Regions from separate parts of the [Micrococcus luteus] ATCC 49442 genome, predicted to be linked through region 1. Evidence: riboswitches for the same ligand, from Rfam matches in the RefSeq annotation. Region 1 holds a riboswitch; the other holds the start of a gene.

The links. A riboswitch is a leader RNA that binds a small molecule or an ion and turns the genes downstream of it on or off. The one in region 1 is predicted to bind glycine.
Region 2: it holds a riboswitch for glycine, as region 1 does, so the genes downstream of both, gcvP (aminomethyl-transferring glycine dehydrogenase) here and gcvP (aminomethyl-transferring glycine dehydrogenase) in region 1, are expected to answer to the same signal.

The regions. Positions count from the first base shown of each region.
Region 1 covers NZ_JAAAXP010000001.1:4,250,192-4,257,632, forward strand. Annotated here, with positions in the region: gene GUV69_RS19375 (MFS transporter) at 1-541, opposite strand, end outside; gene GUV69_RS19380 (PDR/VanB family oxidoreductase) at 640-1,647, opposite strand; gene GUV69_RS19385 (aromatic ring-hydroxylating oxygenase subunit alpha) at 1,676-2,770, opposite strand; gene GUV69_RS19390 (PadR family transcriptional regulator) at 2,935-3,534, shown strand; gene GUV69_RS19395 (histidine phosphatase family protein) at 3,593-4,177, shown strand; gene GUV69_RS19400 (LapA family protein) at 4,247-4,636, shown strand; glycine riboswitch at 4,843-4,940, shown strand; gene gcvP (aminomethyl-transferring glycine dehydrogenase) at 5,104-7,441, shown strand, end outside.
Region 2 covers NZ_JAAAXP010000001.1:3,080,889-3,088,329, forward strand. Annotated here, with positions in the region: gene GUV69_RS14060 (Tm-1-like ATP-binding domain-containing protein) at 1-587, opposite strand, end outside; gene GUV69_RS14065 (cupin domain-containing protein) at 859-1,476, shown strand; gene GUV69_RS14070 (mycofactocin-coupled SDR family oxidoreductase) at 1,537-2,550, opposite strand; glycine riboswitch at 2,600-2,694, shown strand; glycine riboswitch at 2,695-2,815, shown strand; gene gcvP (aminomethyl-transferring glycine dehydrogenase) at 2,866-5,757, shown strand; gene gcvT (glycine cleavage system aminomethyltransferase GcvT) at 5,768-6,889, shown strand; gene gcvH (glycine cleavage system protein GcvH) at 6,924-7,307, shown strand; gene glyA (serine hydroxymethyltransferase) at 7,304-7,441, shown strand, end outside.

The DNA of each region.
Region 1 (7,441 bases):
AGACGCCGCCGAAAACGAAGACGGAACGCCAGCCGTACTGGCTTTGGAGGTAGACGGCGGCGGCGCCGCCAAGGGTTGCCCCGATGCCGTAACCGGCGGTGTAGATGCTGATGCTCAGGCCGCGGCGTTTTTTGGAGGAGTATTCGCTGGCGATGACGTTGGTGCACGCAAGGATGCAGCCAACGCCCAGTCCTGTCAGGAGGCGCCAGATGCCCAGCTGCTCCATGGTGGTGGCCGTCGCCGCCAGCAGCATGCCGGCGCCGGCCGCGCCCACCGATGCGATGATCATGGGGCGCCGTCCGATGATGTCTGCCAGCGGGGCGAGGCAAAGGGAGCCGATGGCCATGCCCACCAGCCCCGCGCTGAGCAGGATGCCCAGTTCGGAGCCGGTCAGGCCAAACTCCTTGGTGACGCCGTTGGCCGTGAAGGCCATCGCCAGTACGTCGAAGCCGTCGAGGGCATTAAGCAGGACACACATGCCGATGATGGCCCACTGATAGGGCGACATCTTCGAGGTGTTGATACGTTCACGCAGATCCATGGCATCTTCCTTGAAACCTAGGGGCTCCCCGGCGGGAGCTAAAGCTGTTGACGGCTGCACGGGATGCGGGCAGCCCTGATGGGGCCGATCAGGTGGGGCTAGGACACGTCGATGGTGACGACGGCGGGCCTGCCGGGTGAGTCGGTACGGGAACCTGTGGCGGAGCTGACGGCCCGTGAGACGCAGCAGCACATCTTCTCCTGGGCATGTTGCTGCCGTTCGCTGTAGAAAACGTCGCGGTGGTCCACGGCGCCGTCCAGGTTCAGGATGCGGACTTCGCAGAGCCCGCACTCACCCTTGCGGCAGTCGAACATCATGTCCACGCCGGCGTCCTCGAGTGCCTCGAGCATGGAGCGGCCCTGCCCGACTTTGGCTTCGACGCCCAGCCGTGGGATGCGGACGACGAATTCCTCGGGGTCGTACCAGCCGGAGTTTCCGAACGTTTCGTAGCGCAGGTCCGGCAGTGCCAGTTCGCGTTCGGTCCAGCCGCGGCGGACCGCATCCATCAGCCGGATGGGCCCGCACATATAAAGTTCGGTGCCGGGATCGATGCCGCCGATCAGGGCATTGACGTCAAGGCTGCTTCCCTCGTCGTCGACGTGGACCTGGAGCCGGTCCCCGTGCAGGTCCTGCAGGTCCGTCAGATAGGCCATCGCGGCACGGCTTCGGCCCGCGTACACCACGGTGTAGTCGGCCTTGACGTTACGAAGGACCGCGGCCATGTTCGCGATGGCGGTAATTCCGATGCCACCGGCCAGCAGGACGTACCGCTCTGCCCCGACACGCAGCGGAAAGTTCTGCAGGGGCTGGGTAATCCGGAGTGTGTCACCCGGCTTGAGCGTGTGCATAAAGACGGACCCGCCCCGGGAGACGGGAGCCTTGAAGACGCTGATGGCGAGGGTGTTTCCGCCGTCGAGGGATTCCACCACAGAGTAGGAGCGCTTCTCCTGCTCGCCGTTGATGGTGACGGTCAGGTCGATGTGCGAGCCGGGCTCTGCATGCTTGGGTGCTGACGGTTCCAGTTCAATGCGCCGGATGCCTGCGGCCACATCCGTGACGGCCACGACCGTTGCGGACTGCCAGACTTCGTTGTTGGTTGCTGCCATTGTCGTGTTCCTTGGGTCTTTGGCCGTTTTAGAGAGCCGCCGCGAGGCGGCCCTCTGCCTGGAGCATGCGCTCGATCAGCCTGCGGACCCACATGCCGCCGGCGTCGATGTTCAGGCTGTAGAACTCGTAATCCGGGTTGGCGTCGATTGCTTCCTGCTGGGCCTTCAGCATCGCTTCGTCCTCCCCGAACACGCCGTGGACGCCGTTGCGGAGCTGGGTGGTGATGAGCTGGCTGTCCAGGCAGTAGTTGCGCATGAACGCCCAGAAGTAGTGGCAGGACTTGGCGGTCTCCGGGCTGATGGTGTTCATGACGTAGCCGTTGACGCCCTGGCTGCGGTCGCCGTCGGGGGCTCCGGTGCCTGCCTTGGCAACGCCAACGTCAATGCGGATCGTGGAGGGCGCCTCGAAGCGGATGATCTGCCAGCGGTCCACCTTGCCTTCGAAACCGGGGAACTTGTCCCGCATGTTCTTGAGCCAGAACGGCGGGGCGTCGATGTTGAGCATCCACCGCGAAACGGTAACGGTGCGGTCATCGTGGGTGACCACGAACTCGGACTCGCTCAGCTCTTCCTGGCCGATGCTGGAGGCGTGGACAAATTCCTCGTGGGTGAGGTCCATGAGGTTGTCCAGGACCAGCTGGTAGTTGCACGGAGCGAAAATGGTCTCACCGTCGCCTGCCCAGTCCTGGCTGTCCATCTGATGCATATCCGGCACAAGGCCGGGATCCGCCTGGGTGGGGTCGCCAAGCCAGACCCACACGAACCGATGACGCTCCACCACCGGGAAGGACGGGACGGTCGCCGAGGGGTTGATGCTCTCCTGGGCCGGCATGGACGCACAGCGGCCCGCAGAGTTGTAGACGATGCCGTGGTACGGGCACTGGATGCCGTCCTTGCCCACGGTCTTTCCCATGGACAGCGGGGCAAGCCGGTGCCAGCACGCATCCGCCAGGGCGACGGCCTTGCCATCCTCGGTGCGGTACAGCGCCAGGGGGCGGTCAGCGATTTTGCGCGCCATGGGTTTGCGGGTGACCTCGTGGTCCCAGGCAGCGACGTACCAGGCGTTCAGGGGATGGCCGAGGACCTTGTTGGTGGTGGAACTGCTGGACTGAAGCACAGTCATCATTGACCTCTTTCTGATGCCCGGCGGCGCTGCTCACGCTGCATGCCGGACGCATGAAGATTTTCTGGGGGGTGCCCTCAACTATCTATGTCCATAGTTGGTGGCTTGGATCACACACTAGCTATAGATATAGTTAGTTGGCAAGACCCTGAAAGGATTTACCCGTGAGTCTTCGTTACGCGCTTCTGGCTTTGCTTTCCGTGGAGCCCATGACCGGTTACGACCTGGCGAAGCGATTTGAGTCCTCGGTTGCCTTCGTCTGGCATGCGCCTGATTCGCAGATCTATCCGGAGCTGCGGAAGATGGCAAAGGAGGGGCTGCTGCAAGCCGAGGAGGTTTCGTGGGGGCCCCGCGGCAAGAAGACGCAGTACCGGATGACCGACGACGGCCGGGACGCGTTCCGTACCTGGATGCACGAGCCGCTGGAGTACTCCCGTGAGCGCGATCCCGTGCACCTGAAGGCCGCCTACCTGGAGTGGGCGGAACCCGCTGTGGCGCGGGAGCACATGCGGGCCCATATCGACTATCACACGATGCGTCGCGATCAGTGGGCGGACATGATCACCGAGTTGCGGGCAGGAACAAACGAGATGTTGAGCAAACGGCTGGCTGCCACCCCCGAAGCCGACCGTCAACGCACTATCGAATACAAAGTCTTCACTTACGAAGGCCTGATTGCCCGCGCGGAGACGGAAATCGAATGGGCCAAGCGGGGGCTCAAGCTGATCGATGCGCTCTCGGGATCTGCGCCGCACCAGGATTGAGGGCCGGGGCAGGTCGCCCTGTGCCGGCAGCCTCCCGCCGTCGGGGACAATGGAAGGCATGACCCTCACGACGTTCGCCCTCGTCCGCCATGGCCAGACTGACTGGAACGCGCAGCGCCGCCTGCAGGGCGCCACTGACATTCCGCTGAACGACGTCGGCCGCGGCCAGGCGCGCGAGGCCGTCGCCAACCTTTCGGGCCATGACTGGGACGCCGTGGTGACCTCGCCCCTGAGCCGTGCCGCGGAAACCGCCAACCTGATCGCCGAGGGGCTTGGCCTGAGTGTGGCCCGGCACGTCCCCGCGCTCACGGAGCGTAGTTTCGGCCGGGCGGAAGGGCTGCAGGCGGGCCCCGAACTGGAGGCCCTGCGCATTCCGGGCGGCTTCCAGGGCGCCGAGAGCGAAGATGCCGCGGCGAGCCGCGGGCTGGCCGCACTGGAAGAGCTGGCCGAGGAGTTCCGCGGCAGGCGCGTCCTGGTTGTCGCCCACGGCACCCTCCTGCGGGTAAGCCTCAGCCGTGCCATCGGCCGCACCCTGCACAGCATCGACAACGCCGTGCTCAACCTCGCCCACCACCACGTCCGCGAGGGTTGGCAGCTGGAGTACTACAACGGCCAGCCGCTGGCCGCCGAAGTCCAGGCCTGACCCGCACCACCCGCTTTGCCACCGGCCCGGTTGCCCCCGAAAGCTCCTGCACGGGGGGACAATAGTGGTATGAGCTCAGAAGAACCGCTTCGACCTTCAGACGTGCCTCCCGCTCCGCCTTCCCAGCCCTCGGAACGGTCCGCCGCGTCTGGTTCGCCGGCTCCCAGGACCGCGGCTCCCAAAACTGCCGCTGACAGGACCCGCATCACCCGGGCCGCAGTCATCTGGAGTGCGGTGGCGGTCAGCCTGGCGGTGCTGGTGCTCCTGATCATCTTCTTTATCCAGAACCAGGACATGGTTGCCGTCAGGTTCCTCGGCTGGGAGGGCAGTCTCGCCCAGGGTGTGGCTTTCTTCATTGCTGCCGTGGGCGGCGGAATCCTTGTGGCCATCGCCGGCGGAGCCCGCATCCTGCAGCTGCGCCGCAACGAACGACGGCGGGGCAAGGGCACCGAAGCGTAGCCCGCCAAAGGAGCGGCGGCGTCATCGTCGATCGATTGCTCCGTAGAGGTCCTTTTCGAGTCCCAAAAGGGCCCCTGCGGAGCAACCGATGCCGGGGGAGGGTGACGCCCGTCTCATCATGACCTGCGCGCGCCCCGGGAAATTGCTTGCGGACGCTGTTCGCGGTAAGCTGTGAGGCGTGTCACGGACTATGTGGCACATGCTTTTGATCTGCGGCGGGAGAGTTCTGCCGGTACGTTCAGCAGGCGCCGTAGGAGCAAATCCTCCCCAGGAATCTCTCAGGCCCCCGTACCGCCGCGGTTAGGCAACTCTGGAAAGCAGTCCGGCAACGGGCTCACCGACGGTGCAAGCGAAATCCTGCAAAAGCAGGTCGACGCGGAAACTCTCAGGTTCCCTACAGAGTGGGGAGGAACCCGAATCAATGTGGCGTACCCAGCGGACGCCACCTGAATTATGGAGTTCCTTTCATGACAGTTCAGTCGTCCCCCACTACTTTTGCCGACCGGCATATCGGTGCGCGCAGCCAGTCGCACATCGAAACAATGCTCAAGGCCGTCGGTTACGACACCGTTGATGGCCTCGTTGACGTTGCCGTCCCCGACTCCATCCGCCAGGCCAAGCCGCTTGCCCTCCAGGACGCCCTGAGTGAGGTTGAGGTCCTGGCTGAGCTGCGGAAGCTCGCGGGCAAGAATAAGACGGCTGTGCAGATGATCGGCCAGGGCTATTACGACACGGTCACCCCTGCGGTGATCCGCCGGAACATTCTTGAAGCGCCGGCCTGGTACACCGCGTACACGCCGTACCAGCCCGAGATTTCCCAGGGCCGGCTTGAGGCGCTGCTGAACTTCCAGACCATGGTCCAGGACCTGGTGGGCCTGCCCATCGCCAATGCCTCCCTGCTGGATGAAGCCACCGCCGTGGCTGAGGCCGTCCTGATGATGCGTCGGGCCAACAAAAACAAGGCTGCCGTGGACGGCAAGACCGTCCTGGATGCCGATGTCATGCCGCAGACCATCGCGATCGTGAAGGGCCGCGCCGAGGCCCTCGGTTTCGAGGTGGAGGTTTCTGACCTGTCCAAGGGCCTGCCCGAGGGTGTCATCAACGGCATCGTGCTGCAGCAGCCCGGCGTGTCCGGCCGCGTGTTCAACCACGCCGAGGTCATCGCCGCTGCCAAGGAGCGCGGTGCTCTGGTCACGGTCGCGGCGGACCTGCTGGCGCTGACCCTGATCATCCCTCCGGGTGAGCAGGGTGCTGACATCGCGGTCGGTTCCACCCAGCGTTTCGGTGTCCCGTTGTTCTTCGGCGGCCCGCACGCGGCCTACATGGCGGTGGCGATGGGGCTGGAGCGGTCCATGCCCGGCCGCCTGGTGGGTGTGTCCAAGGACGACGCCGGTGTTCCGGCGTACCGTCTGGCGCTGCAGACCCGTGAGCAGCACATCCGCCGGGAGAAGGCGACCTCGAACATCTGCACGGCGCAGGCCCTGCTGGCCATCGTGTCCTCGTTCTACGCCGTCTACCACGGCCCGGACGGGCTGAAGGCGATCGCCGAACGCGTCCACAACCACGCCCGCGCCCTCGCCACCACGCTGAAGGTCGCCGGCCGCGAACTGGCCACCGGGACCTTCTTCGACACCGTCACCGTGTCCGTCCCGGGCAAGGCCGGCAAGGTCATCGCCGCCGCCGAAGCACGCGGGATCAACCTGCGCCACATCGATGAGGACACCATCGGTGTGTCCGTTGATGAAACCACGACGGCGGATGTCCTGTCCGCTGTTGCCGTCGCCTTCGGCGCCGGCCCGGTAGTCGAGGCCAAGGGCTTCGAGCTGCCCGCAGAGGTGCTCCGCACCTCCGAATTTATGCAGCACCCGGTGTTCAACACGCACCGGTCCGAGACGCAGTTGCTGCGTTACATCCGGAAGCTCTCGGACCGGGACCTGGCGCTGGACCGGACCATGATTCCGCTGGGTTCGTGCACGATGAAGCTGAACGCGACCGCTGAGATGGAAGCGATTTCCTGGCCGGAGTTCGCCTCGATTCACCCGTTCGCCCCTGAGTCCCAGACCGTGGGCTGGCGCGAACTCATCAAGGGCCTGGAAGACGATCTGGCAGAGATCACCGGCTATGACCAGGTCTCGTTGCAGCCGAACGCCGGGTCCCAGGGCGAACTCGCCGGGTTGTTGGCGATCCGCGGTTACCACCGGGCCAACGGCGACGCGCAGCGCAACGTCTGCCTGATCCCGGCCTCCGCGCACGGCACGAACGCCGCGTCCGCGGTCCTGGCCGGCATGAAGGTCGTTGTTGTCGCCACCGCGGCGGACGGCACGATTGACCACACGGACCTGTACGCGAAGATCGAGGCGCACAAGGACGCCCTCTCCGCGATCATGATCACCTACCCCTCCACCCACGGCGTGTACGACGCGGACGTGACCGAAATCTGCGACGCCGTGCACGCTGCGGGCGGGCAGGTCTATGTGGACGGGGCGAACCTGAACGCCCTCGTTGGCCTGGCGCAGCCGGGCAAGTTCGGCGGGGACGTCTCGCACCTGAACCTGCACAAGACCTTCTGCATCCCGCACGGCGGCGGCGGACCCGGTGTCGGCCCGGTCGCGGCCAAAGCACACCTGGCCCCGTTCATGCCCGGGGACGCGAACAAGGCAGCCCACCAGGAGGGCCACGGCGTGGCCATCAGCGCGTCGAACTTCGGTTCCGCCGGTGTCCTGCCGATCTCCTGGGCGTATGTGAAGCTCATGGGTGCCGAGGGTCTGAAGGAAGCGACGAAGTCGGCGCTGCTCGCGGCGAACT
Region 2 (7,441 bases), 1.2 Mb from region 1:
TAGCCCGCTGCGGAACGAAAAACCGCGGAGGTGATGGAGTTCAGACCGACAATATCCGCGACCGAATGCAGGGTGGCGACGTCCCTCGTCCCGACGTATGGCTCGAACTTCCGGTTACCCGAGGCCAGGGGCGAAACGACCATTTTGGGAAAACCTACCGGGGATGCCTCAAACGCAGTGCGGGTGACGTAAGCGCCCGCTCCCCCGACACAGAGCGCAGCCTGGATGCGGCCGTCGCTTACCATCTTCGAGAAGGAAGCGGCGACGCCAGCCCGGAGTGCGGCGACAGCCTCACCACGGTCCATACTGTCAATTTGCTCGCTGGAATAGCCAGCCGCCTGGGCTACTTCCTCCCGGCTGATGAGCGGCCGTCCCCCGCTGAGCTGAGCCCCTGTGAGGTGAGGGTGCGCGCGGCCGGAAGTGTCGAGCAGGATCACGCTTGCGCCAAGCTGTTCTATTTCCGTCGCAACGGCCGCCAGTTCGACTGACTTAGTGTCCAGAGTGCCAATCACGAGAACCGTAAGCCAGGTTCCGATGCTGCCCCGTTCGACTTGTCGAACACCTTCAGGCTTCTTTGCTTGCTTCATGCCACTCACGTTATGTGGATTTGGCGTACAACGTCAAGAGCTTTTGCCACTTTTTGTTCGATCACGCCGAACACATAATGCTTTTTGGTTGCACAACGTTCGACGCAGCTTGTTGCAGGGAGGTCGAATTCCCGGCGTGGGTGCAGTGACGCCCGGAGCGCGATGCGTAAAATAGATTCGGTAAGACCGAACGAAGGTGCGTTTCAGGCTGTGAGCAGGTGTGATGAGCAGCGCTGAGCCGATGTACCCAGGGATGAGGGAGTGGACGCGGATGAGCGAAACCAGCGAGATCGAAGAAGAAGCGGACCCTACGGTCCAGATTGGCGCCCGCCTGCGCGAGCTTAGGAACCAGTACAAGTACAGTATTCGCGGGCTTGCCGGACGCGCAGGGGTTTCTGCCTCGTTGGTGAGCGACATCGAAAAGGGTAAGGTCGAGCCGTCAATCTCGACATTAAAGCGCATGGCGGCAGCACTCGGAACGAACATCACATACTTCTTCTCTGAGCCAACCCAGGACAAGGGCAGGGTCGTCCGGGCAGCCGAACGAACTCCCATGGGTCCAAAGTCGTACCTGAGCGGCAGCCGCTCAGGCATGGAATCCAGCGGCGTCCGCTTTGAACTCGCTTCCCCTCCAGAGTCGGAAGCCATCGAAGCCATCTATGGACGCTACGAGGTCGGCGCGTCCACTGGCGATGAACCCTATACGCACGAGGGCGAAGAATGGGGAATGGTCTTGTCCGGCCGGCTCAAAGTTGTCCTGGAGGATCAGGTTTACTTCCTCGAACCTGGCGATTCAATCTGGTTTCACAGCACGATTCCCCACAGGATGGAGAACGTGGCCACAACAGTCACCGAATACATTTGGATTGACACGCCCAAAAGCTTCTAAAAGCGTGGTTGGAAACGGCGGGCCGATACTGCTGCAATCAGCACCGGCCCGCCGGGTCTTTTACTTGGCCAGCAATCCCAGGTCAATGGGAAGCGTGATACCAGTGATGTAACGCGCTTCATCGGAAGCAAGCCACTTAACCGCGTTCGTGACATCTGCAGGCGCGATCATGGGAACCTTCATCAGGTGGTGCTCCACGAAGCCGGAGTGCGCGTCATCCGCGTCCGGGTTCTCCAGATCGGGGCGGAACATCTTGAAGACGCCCGGGTTATTCAGCATGATCGTGTCGACGTTGGTCGGCGCAAGCGCGTTGGCCCTGATGTTGTGGGGAGCGAGCTCGTTGGCCAAATTCCGCATCAGACCGATGACGCCGTGTTTCGCGGCGACGTAGTGGCCAAGGGTGTGGAGGGCCTTTAGCCCCGCCGTGGAACTGGTCAAAATGATGGACCCGCCGTTTCCGGCCTCGATCATCGACGGGACAGAAGCCCGCACTGTCTTCCAGACGCCGGTGAGGTTGACATCGATCATCGTCTGCCACGTCTCTTCATCTAGTTCGGCAAGCTGACCATAAGAGACGACGCCGGCGTTCGCCAGGATGATGTCCAGGCGGCCGAATTCGCTGACTCCGTCCTTGACGGTTGCTGTCAGGCTGTCCAGATCCCGAACGTCCACCTGGCGGGCCATAATTTTGCCGCCGACAGCTTCCACTTGACGGACTGTCTCATCAAGTTCCGCCACCGAGGCACCTTCATAAGGGATGGTGCTGATAGGCGCGCAGGCATCCACCGCGATGATGTGGGCCCCCTCGGAAGCCAAGCCGACGGCGTGCGAACGCCCCTGCCCCCGCGCAGCGCCGGTAATGAAGGCAACTTTTCCATCAAATCGTCCGGCCATCTGGACTCTCCAATCAGTAGAAATTCTGAACGCTCGGAGCGTACAGTTTGGTTTGATATCTCTTACGATACACGCCGCAGCCGAACAAAAGGAGGTCTTTTTGAAGAAAATACTCTCAAGACAGCCCAGCGACGAGTCTCCCGCGGCGCGGAAGCCAATATTTTCGGCACTGGTTGCCATTATGCTTGGCTCAGGTGTAAGTTGTGTTCGTAATCACGAAATGAGCCACTAAGCTGCAGCGGGAGAGCCTGGCACACCCCCGCCGGCGCCGTAGGAGCAAACCCTCCCTAGGAATCTCTCAGGCCCCCGTACCGCTGCAGCGCGGCAACTCTGGAAAGCAGCCCGCTAAATCCCTTCTTTGGGATGGGCTCACCGACGGTGCAAGCCGCTTCCCGCCACGACGAGGAGCAGCGGAAACTCTCAGGTCCAATACAGAGCGGGGAGGAACTCAAAATTACCGGCGCCTCATGGCGCAGGAGACAACTGGAGTTCCTAATGACCCCCAATTCCAAAGGCGCAACGTTCGTCGACCGGCATATCGGCACCCGCAAGCAGGATCATGTCGAAGTCATGCTGAAAGTTGTTGGCTACGACTCCGTCGATGCCCTGGTCGATATGGCAGTGCCGTCTAACATCCGGCAAGACTCCACCCTCGAACTGTCCCCAGCTCTTAGCGAGGTGGAGGTCCTGGCCGAGCTGCGCAGGCTCGCGGCCAAGAACAGGACCGCGGTCCAGATGATCGGGCAGGGCTACTACGACACCGTGACGCCTCCGGTGATTCGCCGCAACATCCTCGAAGCCCCGGCCTGGTACACCGCCTACACACCGTACCAGCCCGAAATCTCCCAGGGCCGGCTCGAGGCGCTGCTGAACTTCCAGACCATGGTCCAGGACCTGACTGCGCTGCCGGTGGCCAACGCGTCCCTCCTCGACGAGGCCACCGCCGTGGCTGAAGCCGTGCTGCTGATGCGCAGGGCCAACAAGGACAAGTCCGGAAAAGACGGCAGGACGGTCCTGGACGCCGACCTGCTCCCCCAGACCATCGCCATCGTCCAGGGGCGCGCCGAGGCCCTGGGCTTCGAGGTGGAAGTTGCCGACCTCACCGATGGCTTGCCTGAGGGCGCGATTAACGGGATCATTTTGCAGCAGCCAGGTGTGTCCGGCCGGGTGTGGGACCAGTCCGGTGTGATTGCCGAGGCGAAGGAACGCGGCGCGCTGGTCACCGTGGCTGCCGACCTGCTCGCCCTTACCCTGGTCACCCCGCCGGGTGAACAGGGCGCCGATATTGCCGTCGGCTCCACGCAGCGGTTCGGCGTGCCGCTGTTCTTCGGCGGCCCGCACGCCGCTTATATGGCCGTCCGGCAGGGCATGGAGCGCAACCTGCCCGGCCGGCTTGTCGGTGTTTCCAGGGACGACGCCGGTGTCCCCGCCTATCGCCTGGCCCTGCAGACCCGCGAGCAGCACATCCGCCGCGAGAAGGCCACCTCCAACATCTGCACGGCGCAGGCACTGCTGGCCATCGTCTCTTCCTTCTATGCCGTCTACCACGGCCCCGACGGACTAAAGGCGATCGCGGAAACAACGCACGGTCACGCCCGTACGCTGGCGGCATCCCTGAAGGCCGCAGGCCTTGACGTTCTGCATACAAGCTTCTTCGACACAATCACCGTACGGGTGCCCGGGAAAGCCATGTCTGTAGTCGCAGCCGCAAATGCCAAGGGAATAAATCTTAGGGCGATTGACCGAGACCTTGTCGGTGTTTCGACAGATGAAACGACTTCTGCCCAGACGATAGCGGACGTCATGTACGCGTTTTCGGTGGCCGCTGCTTACGGTGCGGGCCTAACGGACATCACAGACGGCTTTTCCTTGCCCGAGTCCGTGCTGCGCACATCGTCCTATCTGCAGCATCCGGTGTTCAACACGCACCGGTCCGAAACCCAACTTCTGCGCTACATCCGAAAGCTCTCGGACCGTGACCTTGCTTTGGACCGCACCATGATCCCGCTGGGTTCCTGCACGATGAAGTTGAACGCCACCGCCGAGATGGAAGCCATCTCCTGGCCGGAGTTCGCCTCCATCCACCCGTTCGCTCCGGACTCCCAGACTGCGGGCTGGCGTGAACTGATTTCCGGGCTGGAGGCTGATCTTGCGGAGATCACCGGCTACGACCAGGTCTCGGTCCAGCCTAATGCCGGGTCCCAGGGTGAGCTGGCCGGGTTGCTGGCGATCCGCGGTTACCACCATTCCCGCGGTGACAGCCAGCGCAACATCTGCCTGATCCCGGCCTCGGCGCATGGCACCAACGCTGCCTCAGCCGTGCTCGCGGGCATGAAAGTTGTTGTGGTGGCCACCGCAGCCGACGGCACCATCGATCATGCTGACCTCTACGCGAAGATCGACGCGCACAAGGATGCCCTGTCCTGCATCATGATCACCTACCCGTCCACCCATGGTGTGTACGACGGGGATGTCCGTGAAGTTTGTGACGCGGTGCACGATGCCGGTGGGCAGGTGTACATCGACGGCGCGAACCTCAACGCCTTGGTGGGCCTGGCCCAGCCGGGCAAGTTCGGCGGGGACGTGTCGCACCTGAACCTGCACAAGACGTTCTGCATCCCGCACGGCGGCGGCGGACCCGGTGTCGGCCCCGTCGCAGCCAAAGCCCACCTCGCACCCTTCATGCCCGGTGATGCCACCAAGGCGGCACATGAAGCGGGCCACGGTGTTGCCATCTCGGCTTCGCGCTTCGGCTCTGCCGGTGTACTTCCCATCTCATGGGCGTACGTGAAGCTGATGGGCGGCGAGGGCCTGACCGAGGCCACCAAGTTAGCGCTGCTGGCGGCAAACTACGTGGCATCCCGGCTGAACGAGTACTTCCCCGTCCTCTACACCGGCGAGGGCGGGCTGGTGGCGCACGAGTGCATCCTTGACCTGCGCGAACTCACCGCCAGGACCGGGGTCACGGCAGAGGATGTGGCCAAACGGTTGATCGACTTCGGCTTCCACGCCCCCACCCTGTCCTTCCCGGTGGCGGGCACGCTGATGGTGGAGCCCACCGAGTCCGAGGACCTTGCAGAGATCGACCGCTTCATCGAGGCCATGGTCACCATCCGCAAGGAAATCGACCAGGTGGCCGCCGGGGACTTCTCCGTGGAGAAGTCCCCGCTGCGCCGGGCACCGCACACCGCAGCCGCCGTCGTCTCCTCCGACTGGGACCGCACCTACCCGCGCGAACAGGCCGCCTTCCCCACGACCTCGCTCCGGCAGGACAAGTACTTCCCGCCGGTCGGCCGGATCGACGGCGCAGCAGGGGACCGCAACCTTATCTGCTCCTGCCCACCCCTCGAAGATTTCGAGGACAGCACCGCCGAACATGAAAACTAAAGGACTTCCCATGACTGAGAACTACACAGCACTTTATGAGCAGCACAAGAAGGCCGGCGCGTCCTTCACCGACTTCGGCGGCTGGCAGATGCCCCTGAAGTACACCTCCGAGCTGGCTGAGCACCACGCCGTCCGTAACGCCGCCGGCCTGTTCGACCTCTCCCACATGGGCGAAGTCTGGGTCACCGGCCCCGACGCCGCCGTGTTCCTGGACTACGCCCTGGCGGGAAAGCTGTCCGCGGTGGCCGTGGGCAAGGCCAAGTACTCGCTGATTTGCCAACGAGATGGGGGCATTATCGACGACCTGATTTCCTACCGCCGTGCAGAGGACCGCTACCTCGTGGTGCCCAACGCCGGCAATGCCAAGGGGGTGGCAAGGGCACTGGCCGAAAGGGCAGCCGCGTTCGACGTCACAGTCGAGGACGCCTCCACCGAGACGTCCCTGATCGCCGTGCAGGGGCCGAACGCGGAGAATATCCTGCTCAAGCTCGTCCCCACCGAACAGCACGCCCTTGTCACGGAACTGAAGTACTACGCGGCCGTCGAAGTAGAGATCAACGGTCAGCAACTGTTGCTTGCCCGGACCGGCTACACGGGCGAGGACGGCTTCGAGATTTACGCCAACAACGTGGAAGCCCCAGCGCTGTGGGATGCGCTGCTGAAAGCCGGGTCAGGGGAAGGTCTGGTCCCCGCCGGTCTCGCTTGCCGCGATTCGCTCCGCCTCGAAGCCGGAATGCCACTCTACGGCAACGAGCTCTCCCGGCACGTCAACGCCTACACAGCAGGGCTGGGCCCGGTGGTGTCGCTGGCGAAGGAAAGCGACTTCGTAGGCAAGGAAGCACTGGCAGCGGTCAAAGCTGCCGGCGTCGGCTCCACCGCGGGCCAGAAGCTTGTGGGCCTCAAAGGCACCGGCCGCCGTGCAGCCCGCGCGCACTACCCGGTCCTTATGGACGGCACCCTGGTTGGTGAGGTGACCTCCGGCCAGCCCTCCCCCACCCTCGGCTATCCGGTGGCCATGGCCTATGTCGACGTCGAACACGCCGCACCCGGCACCGTTCTGGACGTGGACCTCCGCGGCAAACCCGAACGCTTCGAGATCGTCGAACTCCCGTTCTACAAGCGCCAAAAGTAACCAAACAAGACCCAGCAAGCAAAGGAAAAGCATCATGAGCAAAGTTGTTGCAGAACTGAAGTACTCCGCCGAACACGAGTGGGTTGCTGGGGACGGATCCGGGCCTGCCGGAATCGGCATTTCCGCCGTCGCCGCCGATGCCCTGGGCGACATTGTGTATGTGGACCTGCCCGAGGTTGGCTCCACTGTGACTGCGGGGGAGACCTGCGGCGAGGTGGAATCCACGAAGTCCGTCTCGGACCTCTACGCCCCCGTCACCGGCGAAGTAGTGGAGATCAACGACGACGTGGTCTCGGACCCCGCCCTGATCAACTCCGATCCGTACGGTGCCGGCTGGCTGTTCAAGGTCACCGTGACCGAAGAAGGCCCGCTGCTCTCCGCCCAGGAATACGCCGAGGCCAACGGCGGCGAACTGTGAGCACGGCAACCACAGCTTTCGAGCAGGTAGTCTCCGCCAGCCTGGACGCGGACCTGTCCGCGCTGGACCCGGAAATCGCCGTCAAGATCAACGACGAACTGGGCCGCCAGCGTGACGGCCTGGAAATGATCGCC